Regions from separate parts of the Lentzea sp. NPDC051208 genome, predicted to be linked through region 3. Evidence: riboswitches for the same ligand, from Rfam matches in the RefSeq annotation. Region 3 holds a riboswitch; each other region holds the start of a gene.
What was found. Region 3 has a riboswitch for cobalamin ahead of AB0M48_RS33605 (iron ABC transporter permease). Riboswitches for the same ligand answer to the same signal wherever they lie in the genome.

Region 1 (3,268 bases), on a different contig from region 3:
CCGGCAGGTCGGTCATGCCGCACGCGTGGATCATGCGGACGACGACTTGCGCGACGTCGCCGGGGAACCTGGTGAGGTCCGACTCCGCGCGAATGGTGGCGAAGGACTGGCGGTAGATCTCCGCCCCGTCCTTGATGTACTGCGTCACCTGATCTCCTCGTAGCCGTCGCCGGTCGCGACGAACTCGATCACATCGCCGGCGGGACGACCGCACCGGCGGGCACAGCCGGACCAATGCACCGCGCCGGGCCTGTCGGACCTGCTCCCTAGAATTGAAATCGGGGGTACCCGGCCTGGCGCGTGTGTGTGGTGCGACGCATCGGCCTGTGCGGGCGCATGCGTCTGTGCGGGCGCATCGACCCAAGCGTGCACATCGGCCCGCACGTCGGAGAGCGACTTCGCGCAGCCGGGACGGCCGGTGCAGGCGCTGACGCCGTGCCAGGGGGAGGCGGGGTCGGTGATCAGCCCGGTGACGTCGGTGCCGGCGGGCACGACCAGGCTGCGCCACGGGGTCAGGCGGAGGGGGACGCCGGGGAGCTGCCGGGCGTCGAGCCGGCCCAGCGGAACTCCCGGGGTCAACGGTGAAGGTGCGACAGGAGTCACAACCGGCGTGAAGCGAGGGGCGTCGGTGGCGCCGAAGTGTGCGGTGATCTTTCGCACACCGCCGTCCACTTCGGACAGGCGCCAGGCGGGTCCGCGCATCGACTGGAACAGGCGGGCGGCGGTCACGACGGCGTCGACCGGGTCGGACACGCGGATACCTGTATCGGTACCGGCGAGCAGGAGCACGTCTCCGACGAGGCCGAGGTCGCCACCCAGTCCGCTCACCGAAGCGCCGACCGTGACCAGGAAACGCCCTGGTAGCGAGGCCAGCTCGGGGTCCGCGCACAGGGCCGCGTCCAGCGCGTCGACCAGGGCCTGGTTGTCGTCCAGGGGCGCCGCGATGATGTTGCGGATGCGCTCGTGCGACCAGGAGGGCAGCAGGCCCGCCGCACGCATCCGCTCGCCCAGCTCCACCCCGTCCGCGAGCCCCCTGATCTGGAGGTTCGCCCGCGAGGTCAGCTCGATCGAGCCGGTGCCGAGTTCGGCGGCTGCAAGACGGACGGCATCCCACTGAGCAGCGGAAAGAGTGCCTCCGGGCACCCGGATGCGCGCCAGCCCGCCGTCGGCCGCGGCGTGCAGCTCGACGGCGCCGGGGCAGGCGTCCGGGTGACTACGCATAGGTCGGACTGTAACCCGCCGGTTAGGGTGAGCCCGAACGACGAAGCGCAGGAGGAAGCCGGTGTGAATCCGGCGCGGTCCCGCCACTGTGACCAGCGAACACCGCTGGGAGTCAGGAACTCCGCTTCGCCAGTCACCCGCACTTTGGGGCGAGGACCCCACGAGGGATGGAGCCTGCGTGATCCTGCTGCTGTCGACCTCCGACACCGACCTGCTGTCGGCGCGTGCGAGCGGAGCCGAGTACCGGCTCGGCAACCCCGCCCGGCTCACCGTCGACGACCTGCCCGCGCTGGTCGACGACGTCGACCTCGTCCTCGTGCGCATCCTCGGCGGCCGCCGGATGTGGGAGGAAGGCCTCGACTGGCTGCTGGCGGGCGGGCTGCCCGTCGTGGTGCTCGGCGGTGAGCAGCAGCCCGACGCGGCGCTGATGGAGCTGTCCACGGTGCCCGGCGGTGTGTGTGCCGAGGCGCACCTCTACCTCGCGCACGGTGGTCCGGCGAACCTCACCGAGCTGCACAAGTTCCTGTCCGACACCGTGCTGCTGACCGGCCACGGCTTCGAGGCCCCTGCCGCCACCCCCTCGTGGGGTGTGCTGGAACGGGAGACGCGGCCGGAGGAAGGCCCGACGGTCGCGGTGCTCTACTACCGCGCGCACCACGTCGCCGGGAACACGGCGTTCGTGCACGCCCTGTGCGACGCGATCGAGGCAAAGGGCGGCAGGCCGCTGCCGGTCTACTGCTCCTCGCTGCGCACCGCCGAACCCGAGCTGCTCGACACGCTGCGCCAGGCCGACGCGCTGGTCGTGACGGTGCTCGCGGCCGGCGGCACGAACCCCGCCAAGGCGTCCGCCGGTGGTGACGACGAAGCGTGGGACGTCGGTGCGCTGGCCGCGCTCGACGTGCCGATCCTGCAGGGCCTGTGCCTCACGTCGAGCCGCGAGTCCTGGGACTCCAACGACGACGGACTGTCTCCTTTGGACACCGCGACCCAGGTCGCGATCCCCGAGTTCGACGGCCGGATCATCACGGTCCCGTTCTCCTTCAAGGAGATCGACGCCGACGGCCTCACCGTCTACGTCGCCGACCCGGAACGGGCGCTGCGCGTCGCGGGCATCGCGGTGCGGCACGGCCGCCTGCGCCACATCCCGGTCGCGGACCGCAAGGTCGTCGTGATGCTGTCGGCGTACCCGACGAAGCACTCCCGCATCGGCAACGCGGTCGGGCTCGACACGCCCGCGTCGACCGTCCGGCTGCTGAAGGCCATGCAGGAGCACGGTTACGACATCGGTGACGAGCTGCCGGGCGTGCAGGAGCTCGACGGCGACAAGCTGATCCACGCGCTGATCGCCGCCGGTGGCCAGGACGCCGACTGGCTGACGCAGGAGCAGTTCGAGAGCAACCCGATCCGCATCGCCGCGGCCGACTACCGCGAGTTCCACGAGACGCTGCCCGACGAGTTCCGCGAGTCGATGCGCGAGCACTGGGGCGAGGCGCCGGGCTCGTTGTTCGTCGACTTCTCGAAGTCGAAGGACGGCGAGATCGTGCTGGCCGCGCTGCGGTCCGGCAACGTCGCGGTGATCGTCCAGCCGCCGCGCGGGTTCGGCGAGAACCCGATCGCGATCTACCACGACCCCGACCTGCCGCCGTCGCACCACTACCTGGCGGCGTACCGGTGGATCGAGTCGAACTTCGGCGCCGACGCCGTCGTGCACGTCGGCAAGCACGGCAACCTGGAGTGGTTGCCGGGCAAGACGGTCGGCATGTCGGCGTCCTGCGGCACGGACGCGGCGCTCGGCGACCTGCCGCTGATCTACCCGTTCCTCGTCAACGACCCAGGCGAGGGCACGCAGGCCAAGCGGCGCGCGCACGCCACGCTGGTCGACCACCTCGTGCCGCCGATGGCCCGCGCCGACAGCTACGGCGACATCGCGCGCCTGGAGCAGTTGCTCGACGAGTACGGGAACATCTCCGCGATGGACCCGGCCAAGGTGCCGGCGATCCGCGCGCAGATCTGGACGCTGATCAAGGCCGCGAAGCTCGACCACGAC
Region 2 (3,268 bases), on a different contig from region 3:
CCGGAGCCGGAGTGGCTGAACCTGCTGTCGTTCCGCGCGCCGAAGTCGGTCACGGTCGCGCGATGAGCTTGCCCGTCGTGGTGCGGGCTTCGAGTGCGCGGTGGGCCTCGGCGATCTCGTCGAACCGGTAGACGTCGCCGAGCACCTCTTCGGGCGTGGTGCCGAGGGGAAGGCCCAGCGAGGCGTCGTTGCCGCTGGTCGTAGCCGTGGAGCGGACGACGGTGCGCAGCTGCGAGGACGACTTCCGGATCACCGTCGAGCGGCTCGCGAAGCTGGTCGGCTCGACCTTCAGGGCGCACACCGTGCTGGCCGTGCTGCGCGGTGAGCACATCGAGTTCCTGCTGGCCCAGGGCATGACGGACGGCGAGATCCGGGCAGGCGTCATTTCACTCGCCGACACGCTCGCGGCTGAGGTTTGATGCCCGGGTGATGAACCGTCAGCTCTCCGGAACCCGCAAGAAGACGCTCCTGGAGAGGCTCGGCCCGGTACCGGACGTCGACCCCGACCGCTACGGCGACGGCGGCCCGGTGGGCGCGCTGGAGACGCGGGTCGCGGAGCTCCTGGGCACCGAGGCCGCGTTGTTCGTGCCGACCGGGACCATGGCGCAGCAGATCGCCCTCAAGTGCTGGGCGGACCGCACGCACAACCCGATCGTCGCGATGCATCCGCGGGCCCACCAGCTCGACCACGAGAACGACGCGCTCACCGTGCTGTCCGGCCTGGGCCCGATCAAGGTGCCGAACTCGCAGGTCGCGACCTGCCCGGAGCCGTACGGCACGCTGCTGCTGGAGGTGCCGGACCGCGAGGCCGGGTTCGTCCTGCCGTCCTGGGACGAGCTGACCTCGCTCGTCGACGCCGCCCGTGAGCGGGACGCGGTCGTGCACCTCGACGGCGCGCGGCTGTGGGAGAGCACCTTGGGCCTGGGCAAGCCGCTGCCGGAGATCGCGGACCTGTTCGACTCGGTCTACGTGTCGTTCTACAAGTCCCTCGAAGGCATCTCCGGCGCGGCGCTCGCCGGCACCCAGGACTTCGTCGACCAGGCACGGGTGTGGCGGCACCGGTACGGCGGCATGCTGTTCCAGCAGTGGCCGGCGGCGCTGTCCGCGTTGCACGGCCTGGACACCGTGCTGCCGAGGCTCGGCGCGTACGTCGAGCACGCCAAGGTCGTGGCCGCGGCCATGGATCTGCCCGAGCCGCACACCCACCAGTTCGCGCTGCACCTGCCCGGCGACCCGCGGCGGCTGACCGAGGTGAGCGGCGAGTTCCTCGGCGGCTTCTGGCGGGACGGGACGCTCGCGAAGACGGAGATCACCGTCGCCGAGCCCGCGCTGGAGTGGACGGCGGACGAGGTGCGACAGGCCTGGGGAGAGTTCCTGAGCTTGATCTAGGGCGACGTCGCTCACCTGGCTGTTGGACCTGGGGGTGCGAAATGCGACGATGCCGGGGCTGTGAGGGGAGTGCGAGGAAGCCGGTGCGAATCCGGCGCCGTCCCGCGACTGTGACCGGTAGAGAGAGAACCGGGAGTCAGGAACTCGTTCCCCTCTTGATCACCGACCGCGGGCGTGGACACCCGAGGAAGGACTTCGCCGAGCATGTTCCCGTTTTCGGCTGTCGTCGGACATGACGACCTCCGCCTGGCCCTGCTGCTGAACGCCGTGCACCCCGGCATCGGCGGCGTACTCGTCCGAGGCGAGAAGGGGACCGCGAAGTCGACCATCGTGCGTGCCCTCGCCGCACTGCTGCCCGACCTCGACGCGTCCCGGGGCTGCCGCTTCGGCTGCGCGCCCGGCACCACCGACTGCCCCGACGCGCCGCACGAGGGCGTCGAACGGCGGCCGGCCCGGCTCGTGGAACTGCCCGTCGGCGCCACCGAGGACCGGCTGGTCGGGTCGCTCGACCTGGAGAAGGCGCTGACCGAGGGCGTGCGGGCGTTCCAGCCCGGCCTGCTGGCCGCGGCACACCGGGGCGTCCTCTACGTCGACGAGGTCAACCTGCTGCACGACCACCTGGTCGACCTGCTGCTGGACGCCGCCGCGATGGGCCGCGCGCACGTCGAGCGCGAGGGCGTCTCGGTCTCGCACCCGTCCCAGTTCCTGCTGGTCGGCACCATGAACCCCGAAGAGGGTGAGCTGCGGCCACAGCTGCTCGACCGGTTCGGGCTGACCGTGGCGGTGAAGGCCGCCCGGGACGTCGCCGTGCGCACCGAGGTCATCCGGCGGCGGCTCGCCTACGAGGCCGACCCCGTCGCGTTCGCGGCGAAGTGGGCCGGGCAGGACGCCGAGCTCAAGCAGCAGATCACCGACGCGCGCGACAACCTGAAGCGGGTGTCCCTCCCGGACAGCGAGCTGCGCCGGATCGCCGCCGTCTGCGCCGCCTTCGAGGTCGACGGCATGCGCGCGGACCTCGTCGTGGCCCGTGCCGCCACCGCCCACGCGGCGTGGCGGGGCGTGACCGAGGTCGAGGAGACGGACGTCGAGACCGCGGTCCGGCTCGCGTTGCCGCACCGGCGCCGCCGCGACCCGTTCGACGAGCCCGGCATCGAGGAGCAGCAGCTCGAAGACGCGATGCGCCAGGCGGCCGAGCACGCGGAGGAGCCGCCGGAGGGCCCGGACGACGACGGCCCCGGCGGCGGTGAGCTGCCCGAGCCGCAGGAAGGCCCCAAGGGCAACGGGAACGCGCCTCAGGACCGTCCGGCACCGGAGCCCGCGCCCGCGTTCAAGGCGCGGCTGCTGGAGGTCCCCGGAGTCGGCGAAGGCGCGCCCGGCAAGCGTTCCCGCGCCCGTGCCCGCACCGGCCGGATCGTCCGCTCGTCCAAAGTGGACGGCAGTGGCCTGCACCTGGTCGACACGCTCACGAACGCGGCACCCCACCAGGCGGCGCGGGGCCGCAGCGGTCCCGGACTGCTGCTCACCGCCGCCGACCTGCGCAAGGCGGTCCGGGAGGGCAAGGAGTCGAACCTCGTCCTGTTCGTCGTCGACGCCTCGGGCTCGATGGCGGCGCAGAAGCGGATGTCGGCCGTCAGCGGCGCGGTGATCTCGCTGCTGCGCGACGCCTACCAGCGCCGGGACAAGGTCGGCGTGGTGACGTTCCGCGGCAACCAGGCCGAGCTCGCGCTGCCCCCGACGACCTCGGTGGACGCGGCTGCCACCAGGCTCAAGAAGATGCGCACCGGAGGCCGGACTCCGCTCGCGGACGGCCTGCTCAAGGCCCACCGCGTCCTGGAGATCGAACGGATGCGCGATCCTCAGAAGCGCCCGCTCGTGGTGC
Region 3 (3,268 bases):
TACCCCGGTGTCCGCAGCCCGCTCGCGGACCCGCCGGAGATCGACATGGTGGTGGTGCGCGAGGGCACCGAGGGCCCGTACGCGGGCAACGGCGGCCTGCTCCGCAAGGACACGCCGCACGAGATCGCCACCGAGGTCTCGCTGAACACCTCGTTCGGCGTCGAGCGCGTGGTCAGGGACGCTTTCGCGCGTGCCTCGAACCGGCAGCGCCGGCACCTGACCTTGGTGCACAAGACGAACGTCCTCACGCACGCCGGCTCGTTGTGGTCGCGCGTCGTGGAGGAGGTCTCGTTGCAGCACCCGGACGTCACCGTGGCCTACCAGCACGTGGACGCGGCGACCATTCACATGGTCACCGACCCGGGCCGTTACGACGTGATCGTCACCGACAACCTGTTCGGCGACATCCTGACCGACCTCGCCGCCGCCGTCACGGGTGGCATCGGCCTGGCCGCGTCGGGAAACATGGACGTGACCCGTCGCAACCCGTCGATGTTCGAGCCGGTGCACGGTTCGGCACCGGACATCGCGGGCCAGGGCATCGCCGACCCGACGGCCGCCGTGCTGTCGGTCGCGCTGCTGCTCGACCACCTCGGCGAGCACGAGTCGGCACGCCGGATCGAGGCCTCCGTGGCGTTCGATCTGGCCACGCGTGATCACCAGTCGCCGGGTCAGACCTACGCGATCGGTGACAGGCTCGCGGCTCTCGTGTCGTCGAACGTGCGCACGGGCTGAGTTCTGCCAGACGTTTTGAAGCCCCGGCCGGGATGTTCCGGCCGGGGCTTCGGCGTTTCCGTGCGCTGGTCAGAGCTGGCCGTTGGCCTCACGCCACGCGCGTTCCTTCTGGATCCACTCGTTGTCCTGCGGGAACTCGTCGATGGACGGCACCCGGCGGATCTCGGTCTTGAACCCGGCGCCCGTCATCGGCATGCGCTTGGCCCACTCGACAGCCTCTTCCTTCGAGGAGACGTTGAGCAGGTAGAAGCCGTTGAACAGCTCCTTGGTCTCGCCGTACGGGCCGTCCGTGACGACCGGCGGTTCGGCGGAGTAGTCGACGACGACGCCCTCGGACGCCTCGGAGAGGCCTTCCGCGGCCAGCAGGACACCGGCGCGGATCAGTTCCTCGTTGAACGCGCCGACCGTCTCCAGCATCTTGTCGAAGTCGAAGTCGCCCATGTTCGCGTAGGCCTCGTCGGTGGCACGCATGATCAGCATGTACTTCACGGTGTGTCTCCCTGCTCGTGTTCCGCGTTCTGACATCCCGAGGTCGAACGGGCCCCGCACTGGATCGACATCACACCCGAAGAATTTCCGAACTTTCTGTTTTCGCAGGTAGGGTCGGCTCAGTCGTGCGTGGGGGAAGACCGGTCGAAGTCCGGCGCTGACCCGCAACGGTAGGCCTCCTCGTGAGGACGAGCCCGAACACCCGCACACGGCCGGCCTGTGTCTCCGATTCCGCCGTGGACTGCGGGAAGGACCAAGTGATCTCCAAGATCAGCGTGCTCGTCGGCGTGCTCGCCGTCAGCCTCGTCGCTGGTGTCGCGCTCGGCCCCGTCTCCGTTCCGTTCGGCCTCACGCTCGAACTGCTGTGGGCGGCGCTGACCGGCGGCACGATCCCCGCCGACCTCGCCGGGCAGTACCACATCGTCTGGAACATCCGGCTTCCCCGCGTCCTGCTGGCCGCGGTCGTGGGCGCGGGTCTGAGCACGGTCGGCGTGGCGATCCAGGCGATGGTCCGCAACGCGCTCGCCGACCCGTACGTGCTCGGCATCTCGTCGGGCGCGAGCGTGGGCGCGACGGCCGTGGCGACGCTCGGCGTCCTGTCCGGTCTCGGCGTCTACGCGCTGTCGGTGGGGGCGTTCCTGACCGGTCTCGGCGCCACCGCACTGGTCTACATCACCGCACGCACGAGCCGAGGGCTCACACCGTTGCGGCTGGTGCTGACCGGAACGGCGCTGGCGTACGGGTTCTCCGCCGTGGCGATGCTGCTGGTGTTCCAGGCACCGCGCGGTGAGGCGGCGCGGGCCGCGATGTTCTGGTTGCTCGGCAGCCTCGGCGGCGCGAACTGGCAGTCGCTGCCCGTCGCCGCCGTGGTGACCGCGGCCGGCATCGTCTACCTGTCGACCAAGGCGCGCCAGCTCAACGCGATGGCGATGGGCGATGAGACCGCGACCACGCTCGGCGTGGCGGTGAACCGGTTCCGCACGCACCTGTTCATCGTCACCGCGGCCATGACCGGCGTGCTGGTGGCGGTCAGCGGGGCCGTCGGGTTCGTAGGGCTGATGCTGCCGCACCTGACGCGCATGGTCGTGGGCGCCGATCACCGCAAGGTGCTCGCTCTCGCACCGTTGGCCGGAGCCTCGTTCCTGGTCTGGGTCGACGTGGCCGCGCGGATGCTCGCGGCGCCCGAGGAACTGCCGCTCGGCGTCATCACGGCCGCACTCGGTGTGCCGTGCTTCATCTTTTTAATGCGCCGCAGGTCCTACGTCTTCGGAGGCCGCTGATGCGGGTCGAGCTCACCGGCGTCACCGTCCGGGACATCGTCTCCGGCATCACGCTGCACGCCTCCGGCGAGGTCGTCGGCATCGTCGGCCCCAACGGCAGCGGCAAGTCCACGACGTTGCGCTGCGTGTACCGGTCGTTGAAGCCGGACGCGGGCACCGTCCTGCTCGACGGAGAGAACGTCCACAAGCGACACGGCGTCGCCCGTGACCTCGCCGCGCTCACGCAGGAGTCGCAGGTCGAGTTCGACTTCACGGTCGCCGAGGTCGTGGAGATGGGCCGCCTGCCGCACGACCGCGATCCCGCCCGCGACGCACGGGTCGTGTCCGAAGCGCTGGCAACGGTGAACGTCTCGCATCTCGCCTCACGGAGCTTCCTCAGCCTCTCCGGCGGCGAACGCCAGCGCGTGCTCATCGCCCGCGCGCTCGCCCAGGAACCGCGCGTCCTCGTGCTGGACGAGCCGACGAACCACCTCGACATCCGCCACCAGCTCGACGTTCTGGGTCTCGCACGCGGGCTGGGCGTCACCGTGCTCGCGGTCCTGCACGACCTGAACCTCGCCGCGTCCTACTGCGACCGCCTGTACGTCCTCGACGAGGGCCGGGTGGTCGCGTCCGGCACACCGGCCGAAGTGCTGGTGCCCGAACTGATCGCCAAGGTCTTCCACGTCACCGCACACGTGGTCGCCCACCCCACAACGGGAGTTCCACAGCTCCTGTTCGACCAGGAGGTCACCCCTTGAGAACCGTCGTCTGCGCCGTGCTGC

Region 1: another riboswitch for cobalamin. It lies ahead of cobN (cobaltochelatase subunit CobN); the one in region 3 lies ahead of AB0M48_RS33605 (iron ABC transporter permease).
Region 2: another riboswitch for cobalamin. It lies ahead of AB0M48_RS08925 (putative cobaltochelatase); the one in region 3 lies ahead of AB0M48_RS33605 (iron ABC transporter permease).

Annotation. Positions count from the first base shown of each region.
Region 1 is NZ_JBFBAW010000002.1:405,364-408,631, reverse strand. Features, by position in the region: gene AB0M48_RS06265 (precorrin-8X methylmutase) at 1-148, opposite strand, end outside; gene AB0M48_RS06260 (hypothetical protein) at 145-1,221, opposite strand; cobalamin riboswitch at 1,230-1,365, shown strand; gene cobN (cobaltochelatase subunit CobN) at 1,400-3,268, shown strand, end outside.
Region 2 is NZ_JBFBAW010000003.1:319,976-323,243, reverse strand. Features, by position in the region: gene AB0M48_RS08945 (hypothetical protein) at 1-66, shown strand, start outside; gene AB0M48_RS08940 (hypothetical protein) at 50-253, opposite strand; gene AB0M48_RS08935 (hypothetical protein) at 222-419, shown strand; gene AB0M48_RS08930 (beta-eliminating lyase-related protein) at 430-1,389, shown strand; cobalamin riboswitch at 1,405-1,556, shown strand; gene AB0M48_RS08925 (putative cobaltochelatase) at 1,594-3,268, shown strand, end outside.
Region 3 is NZ_JBFBAW010000016.1:155,876-159,143, reverse strand. Features, by position in the region: gene AB0M48_RS33615 (3-isopropylmalate dehydrogenase) at 1-735, shown strand, start outside; gene AB0M48_RS33610 (YciI family protein) at 805-1,224, opposite strand; cobalamin riboswitch at 1,306-1,449, shown strand; gene AB0M48_RS33605 (iron ABC transporter permease) at 1,482-2,504, shown strand; gene AB0M48_RS33600 (ABC transporter ATP-binding protein) at 2,504-3,244, shown strand; gene AB0M48_RS33595 (ABC transporter substrate-binding protein) at 3,241-3,268, shown strand, end outside.